3 regions of the Duganella sp. CY15W genome follow, and region 1 is predicted to be linked to each of the others. Evidence: predicted binding sites of a transcription regulator. Region 1 holds the regulator's gene; each other region holds the start of a gene.
The links. The regulator sigma-54, encoded in region 1, starts transcription at its own class of promoters, with help from an activator protein. The targets are predictions, from matches to a motif close to TGGCANGNAANCTGCTTT.

Region 1 (2,266 bases):
GAGTGATGCTGGTCCGAGTAATAGCTGTTGGCGTCGATGTCGCTGCGCGCGGGCGGCGGCGCATCGCAGGCATGGCTGGCCGGCGCGGCAAGCGCCAGTGCAATCAGCAGATATTTCATGGTTCTCCAGGAGAGTTAAACGTTTAACTATTCTACTGCAAAAAAGGGCGTCCTTGAGCGCCCTTTGTTTGATGTGCTGTGACCGCTAATCAGGCGGAGGCAGCGGGTTCGTAGCTGTCGGGGATATGCTTGATGGCATCGTGCCCGTGCGATTGAACTTTGGATTTGTACTTCATGACCTGCCGGTCAAGCTTGTCGATCAGGGTATCGATGGCGGCGTACAGGTCTTGCGACAGGCTTTCCACGTAGACGGTCTTGCCGGACATACGCAGGTTGATTTCAGCCTTCTGGCGTTTCTCTTTCTCTTTAAGGTTATCTACGGTCAGGATGACAGCAATATCAATCACTTGATCAAAGTGGCGGGTGACCCGTTCCAGTTTATTCTGCACGTACTCGCGAATAGCTGCGGTCACTTCGAGATGATGTCCACTGATGGTGAGATTCATACACACTCCTAAAGATAAGTCGCTTCTAACGGTTAGTGCGATACCCCTTGCTGCCGGGCGCGCAGGAACCAAGTAACTACAAAGACTTGCGGAGACTGACTGGTGGGATTTTGAGGGCTTCGCGATATTTGGCAACGGTCCGTCGCGCAATCACCATACCCTGTTCTCCCAGCATGTCCGCAATCTTACTATCGGATAAAGGATTTTTCGGGTCTTCTGCTCCTGTGAGTTGCACGATCAATGCACGTATCGCCGTCGAACTTGCTTCCCCGCCAGCTTCGGTGGCGACATGGCTACCAAAGAAATATTTCAGCTCAAACATGCCGTGCGGGGTCAGCATATATTTTTGAGTTGTTACCCGAGAAATAGTACTCTCGTGTAAACCCAGTGTATCAGCTATTTCGCGAAGCACAAGGGGGCGCATGGCAACCGCACCATGCGAGAAAAAGTTCTTTTGTCTTTCTACTATCGCCTGGGCGACACGCAGGATGGTGTCGAAGCGCTGACGCATATTCTTGATCAGCCACTTGGCCTCTTGCAGCTGCGCGCCCATCGCACTTTCGCCCTTGCCCTGCTTGAGCAGGTTGGCATACATCTGGTTCACGCGCAGGCGCGGCATGACGTCGTTATTGAGGCTGACCTGCCAGCCATTTCGCGCTTTTTTAACGATCACATCGGGCACCACGTAGTCCGATACATCCGATGCAAACGCGGCGCCCGGATGCGGGTTGCACTGGCGGATCACGGCCTGCGCTTCACGCAGGTCTTCGTCATCGCACAGCAGCGCTTTTTTCAGTTTGTTGAAGTCGCGCTGCGCAAACCACGTGAGGTGTTTTTCCACGATGGCCAGGGCCATACGCCTAGTCACCAACGGTACGCCGGGCAGGCGTTTGATTTGCAGGGCCAGGCATTCGGATGCATTGCGTGCGCCCACGCCCATCGGATCAAAGCTTTGCAGCAGGCTTAGTGCTGTCTGCAGTTCTTCGATTTCCACTGCCAGTTCTTCGGGCAGGCGCGCGTGGATGTCGTCCAGCGATTCTTCCAGATAGCCGTTCTCGTCGAGCGCATCGATGATGAGTTCCACCAGCGCGCGGTCGCGCATTTCCAGCACCGTCACGCGCATCTGTTCCATCAGATGTTCGCGCAGCGTGCAGTGGTGCGCTTCCAGCTGCGGACGCGATTCCTCGTCATCGGTATTTTTGCTGCGGCCGGAATCGCCCCAGTCCATATCGGCATCGGGCGTGGTGCTTTCGGTATCGGCGGCAGGTGCTTCGTAGCTGTCGGCTTCGGCCGCCGGTGCATCGCCTGGCGGACCTTCGGCCGGCGCTTCCGATGCCGGCGCCTGCTGGCTGATGGCGCCATCGGCCAGCAGGCGCAGCGAGTGGTCGAGCGGATCGTCGAGGCGCTCCAGCAGCGGGTTATCGGTCAGCAGCTGTTCGAGTTCCTGGTGCAGCTCCAGCGTCGACAATTGCAGCAGCCGGATCGACTGCTGCAACTGGGGCGTCAGCGCGAGATGCTGCGACGTGCGCAGTTGCAAAGACTGTTTCATGAAGGCTTACATACGGAAATGTTCACCCAGGTAGACACGCCGCACCGACTCGTTGGCGATGATGTCGTCCGGACGGCCAGATGCCAGCACCGTACCCTGGTTGATAATGTAAGCGCGGTCGCAGATGCCCAGCGTCTCGCGCACATTGTGAT
Region 2 (2,266 bases), on a different contig from region 1:
GCCGCGGGCCAGGCGGCGTTCCGCCACCAGGCCTGCGGTAAAAATCAACAGCTTGTCTTTTTCGCGTGGACTCAGATCCATGTTCGGTTTCCTGTTCAGGTTTGCCAGATGCGCGGCGTCACTGCTTCTCGCGCCAGCAGATGCGGGCGCAGATGGCGCCACACGGTGAGCATGAGGCGGCGCGCGGTTTCGCTGTCGTCGCCCAGATGGCGTGCCACCAGCACGCCCTTGGTCTGCGTTACGCCGAAGCGGTGTGCACCATCGGCGGCGACAGCGGTGCGGATCTCGTTCAATACCGCGGCAGGCAGCGGCTTGCCGGCGGCGATCAGCGTGGCGCAGACTGTGTGGCCATCCAGCGCCAGCGGGCTGCCCAACTGCCCGCCCAGCATGTCGCCCTGCTCCCACCACAGCAGACGACCCTCGCGGCGGATGCTGCTGCGCTGGCGTATCCTGCCGCTATCGAACGTCTCTCCCGATCCGCGCCGGCCCATGCAAAGAATCTCGCAACCGATAAAGGTTGCGCCCGCAGCCAGCTCCACGTGCTGCTCCAGCACCACGTTAGCGGTATCAAAAAAGATTGTTTCCTGCGGCAGCCATTCCAGTGCCGCGTCCTGGTTCACATGCAGGTGCACGGTCTGTTGCGATACCTTGCCATTGGCCTGGTACCACTTGGCCGCGCCAGGTGTAGTGATGAACGCGTGCGCGCGATCGCCCACGCCAATATCGATTTCCAGCTGATCGCCACCGACCACGCCGCCCGGCGGATGAACCACGATGGCCTGGCAGACTTTGGCGTCTTCCGGATACAGCGCCTTCTGCACACGCAGCGGGCCGTGATGGATTTTATTGAACAACCGCGTGGTGCCGGCATCGTCGGCAAAACCGAGGGTGAGACTGGCCTGCCAGGCACTGTGGCCAGTGCTGGCGTTTACGTCGCGCGGTGCAGTGCAGTCGGGCATAGAAACAGAGATGCTAAATAACCGTTGATCTATGCAATCAGCGTGCCAGCATAAATTCCTTCCTGCGCGCGCAGGCTGCACCGAGATATGGCAAACAGCACCAACTTGGTGCAACTAATTGAAAATGGTGCGGGTCAGATGTGCTCGTGAACTATGCGGCAACGATGGAGGTGGCCGGCCAATTCCAGAATCCAAACACGAGATTTCCGAAACCCGAGGGAAGATCGAACGCCCAGTCCACGATGCTGCGGCTTGCATCGCAGTCTGGACAAGTTCCAATCAACTATGTCCACAAGTCGTTTGATGACTTAACAATTGAAACTCCCCGCACTGCGTCTTCGAGCACTTCATCCGGAATGGCAGACGCTTCGAGCGAATGGACTGAGTAAATGCGGTCGCCATCACCATAGGCACACAGTCTTAACTTTTCCAACAGCTCGAAGGCCAAGAGGCGCATTGGCGCATCGTACAGGGGTCTACCGATAGCAAACTCAATTGCATCCAAAGATTCCAGCGCGATGCCGCCTTCATCAGAGCCAATCGTCTCTTCATCACCTTGCCATGGGAAAAATACCGGAATAAATCCGTCCCCTAAGGGCTCACCCAACTTGCAGCCATGCTTCAACAAAATCACTTTCAGCAAAGACAAGTTGAAAGTGGCTTCCTCGCCATCATTAAAGGATGAAAAATAAATATTATCCAATTCTCTATACCTTAGTTAAAAAAGAGGCAGTTGTTAGCCCCTGCACTCGATGATTACTCGTGGCCGACTGTCGCCCTCAAGCTTCGAAAGTGGCCACATAATAGGGATATGCACCTTACCGCAAATTTTTTGCGGACTTGCTTTGCTTCTTCTATTGCGGTTTTAATTTGATAATAATAACAACAATAACCGCCCGTACCTTTAGTCCTTCTCGTTGCGTAGATAAAGGAAGCGCAGGCCAAAGCCCCAGCTGCGCCAATTGTTCGCCAACCGCACCAGCCAGTCAGCGACGACATCGTTTGCCGCGCTGAGCTTGGCTTGGTAGCGAAAACAGGTATGGGTGATACCCAAAGCGAGGTAGACATCCTTGACGGTAGTCAGACCCACGTCAAAATACCACTGCGCTATCTCACGTCGGCGAGCCGGCGCCACCACTTTTTTGCCAAGCCTCAGCGACAATCTTGGCCTTGGACGCAAGAGCTTTACTAGGGTGTTCTGGGCTTGCGGCTGTCTTTCAGTGCTTCTGGCTCCAATTCTGGGTAGGCATCGTGGATAGGTCGGATGATGCAATAATACAATTCCGTCATGATCTTGCTAACCTCTT
Region 3 (2,266 bases), 370 kb from region 1:
ACCGAAACGGACGAAGGTTGGCGGTGCATCGGCGTGTCCCAGTTCGGTTGCGGTGGTCAGCGTCAGGCTGCCTTTCTCTGGTTTCAGCTTGTCGAACTTGCGTAGGTCGGCGGTCAGTTTCTGATACTGCTTCCACTTCTCGACGTTGGCCGGGTTGTATTCTGCGGCGTCCTTGTCTTCGGAGGTCAGGCGCAGGTAGGCCACCACATCCTGCTCGCTGCTGACGGATTTCAGACGGAAGTTGACCCAGCGGTCCATCGCCGTCCATTCCGCTTCCGGTTTGAAAATGGCATCGCGGCTGTCGGTCAGGTAGCGCTCCTTATGGTACTTGACGCCGTCGGTGCGTACCGTATCGAGGATGGCTTTCTGCTTGGCGCGGATATCCTTGGTCGCTTCGCGGTAAGCGGTCTGCTGCTTCTCGAACGCCAGTTCGGCGTCGCCCTTGATGGCGGGTGCCTTTTCGTCAAAGCTGGTATTGGCGAAGAAGGCCTGCAGCTGGAAGTATTCTTTCTGGCTGACCTTGTCGGCCTTGTGGTTGTGGCAGCGCGCGCAACCGATGGTGGACGCCAGGAAGGTTTCGCCGACCAGGTCCGTCATGTCGGTGGCGATCTGGTATTTGCGCTGCACCAGGTCGCGCGAGTTAAGATTGTCGGGGTAGCCGGCCAGGAAGCCAGTCGCCACATGGGCTTCCTGGTTTTCCGGCCAGATCTCGTCACCGGCGATCTGCTCGCGGATAAAGCGGTTGAATGGCTTGTCGCTATTGAAGGCGGTGATGACGTAGTCGCGGTAGCGGTAGTTGTTGGGACGCGTGACGTCCTGCTGGAAGCCGGCGCTGTCAGCATAGCGCGCCAGGTCCAGCCAGCGGCGCGCCTGCCGCTCGCCATAGTGCGGCGATGACAGCAGGCGGTCGGCCAGCTTCTCATAGGCGTCCGGCGATTTGTCGTTGACGAAGGCTTTGACGTCCTCCGGCGTTGGCAGCAGGCCCCAGGTATCCAGCGTGGCGCGGCGAATATAGGTGGCGCGGTCGGCGTCCGGCGATGGCTTCAGGCCTTTCTCTTCCAGCTTGGCCAGCACGAAGGCGTCTACCGGCGTGCGTACCCAGGCTTTCTGCTTGACGGTGGGGACGACGGGACGCTGCGGCGTGGTGTAGGCCCAGGCGGCCTTGGTCGGGGCGGACGCCGGCTTGGCGGTATCGGCTGGCTTGTCATCGGTCGCCGCCGACAATGCGGCGGAAAGGGCCAGCAGCACGGCGACCGATAGCGTCTTGATTACAGGATGGTTCACGGACTTGCTCCTTCTGCATACATGGACGGTTGATGTTGCTGCTTTAAGTGGCAACTATCGTGCCAGCCAGTCCCGGATGCGCATGTGGTTGATTTCAATGGAAATTCAGGTTCGGCGCGGTGGCAGGGGTGCTTCGCGCCAGACAGTTGCAGCAGCCTGCTGCTGGAAATGCAGCAGGCTGCGGTCAGCCTCACAGCTTGCCGCTGAAGGTCAGGCCGTACCAGCGCGGATATGGGTTAGGCGAGTAGCTGCTCCATGCCGGTTCGTGCGCGCGGTTGTCGGTCAGGTTCTTGACGATCAGGCTGACGTCGAAGCCGCTCTTGAAACCCAGGCCAATGGCGAAGTCGGTGATGGCATTCCCCGGCACCACGCCATACGAAGACAGCGTATCGGTATTGTTATAGCGGCTGGTGAACGCGGTGTTGAAGCTGGTGTGGAACTGTTTGTTGCCCCACACCGGCACGCGGTACTCGGCGCCGACGTTGCCGGTCCACTTGGCCACACCCGGCAGCGTCAGGCCGCTCTGGTCAACGTAGGCGGCAGCCAGGTAAGCCTGTTCATCCGGCTTGGCCGCCAGCGGGAAGCTGACGTAGCGCGCATCCGTATAGGCGCCCGCCACGCGGATGCTCAGGTTGGGAATGCCGGAATAGACCGCATCCAGCTCCAGTCCGCGCGCGCGCGCCTTGGGCACGTTGCCCTGCGCCGTCACGTAAGCCAGCGGATTGGCCTGGCCGTTGGCGATATTGGTCTGGGTGGTGAAGTCGTCCACCACACGCACCGTCGACTGGTAGTCGCGAATATTCATCTGGTAGATATCCGCATTGATGATCAGCGTATTTTTCAGCAGGCTGGATTTCAGGCCCAGCTCGAAGGCGTTGGTCTTCTCCGGCCGCACATTGGCGGACAGGCCGTTGACGTTAAGCGCAGAGCCGGATTTTTCGCCGTATTGCCAGGTGAGGTAGCCGGTGACATCGTTGCTGAA

Region 2: the regulator sigma-54 is predicted to act here: its motif matches at 990-1,007, upstream of GTP58_RS23285 (urease accessory protein UreD).
Region 3: the regulator sigma-54 is predicted to act here: its motif matches at 1,332-1,349, upstream of GTP58_RS12305 (DUF1549 and DUF1553 domain-containing protein).

Annotation. Positions count from the first base shown of each region.
Region 1 covers NZ_WWCQ01000002.1:242,974-245,239, forward strand. Annotated here, with positions in the region: gene GTP58_RS10640 (alginate lyase family protein) at 1-119, opposite strand, end outside; gene hpf (ribosome hibernation-promoting factor, HPF/YfiA family) at 209-565, opposite strand; gene GTP58_RS10650 (RNA polymerase factor sigma-54) at 642-2,114, opposite strand; gene lptB (LPS export ABC transporter ATP-binding protein) at 2,121-2,266, opposite strand, start outside.
Region 2 covers NZ_WWCQ01000005.1:170,791-173,056, forward strand. Annotated here, with positions in the region: gene GTP58_RS23280 (urease subunit gamma) at 1-81, opposite strand, end outside; gene GTP58_RS23285 (urease accessory protein UreD) at 96-959, opposite strand; gene GTP58_RS23290 (hypothetical protein) at 1,243-1,662, opposite strand; partial or broken gene GTP58_RS31965 (IS3 family transposase) at 1,870-1,998, opposite strand; gene GTP58_RS23300 (hypothetical protein) at 2,148-2,266, opposite strand, start outside.
Region 3 covers NZ_WWCQ01000002.1:617,514-619,779, reverse strand. Annotated here, with positions in the region: gene GTP58_RS12305 (DUF1549 and DUF1553 domain-containing protein) at 1-1,284, opposite strand, end outside; gene GTP58_RS12300 (TonB-dependent receptor) at 1,475-2,266, opposite strand, start outside.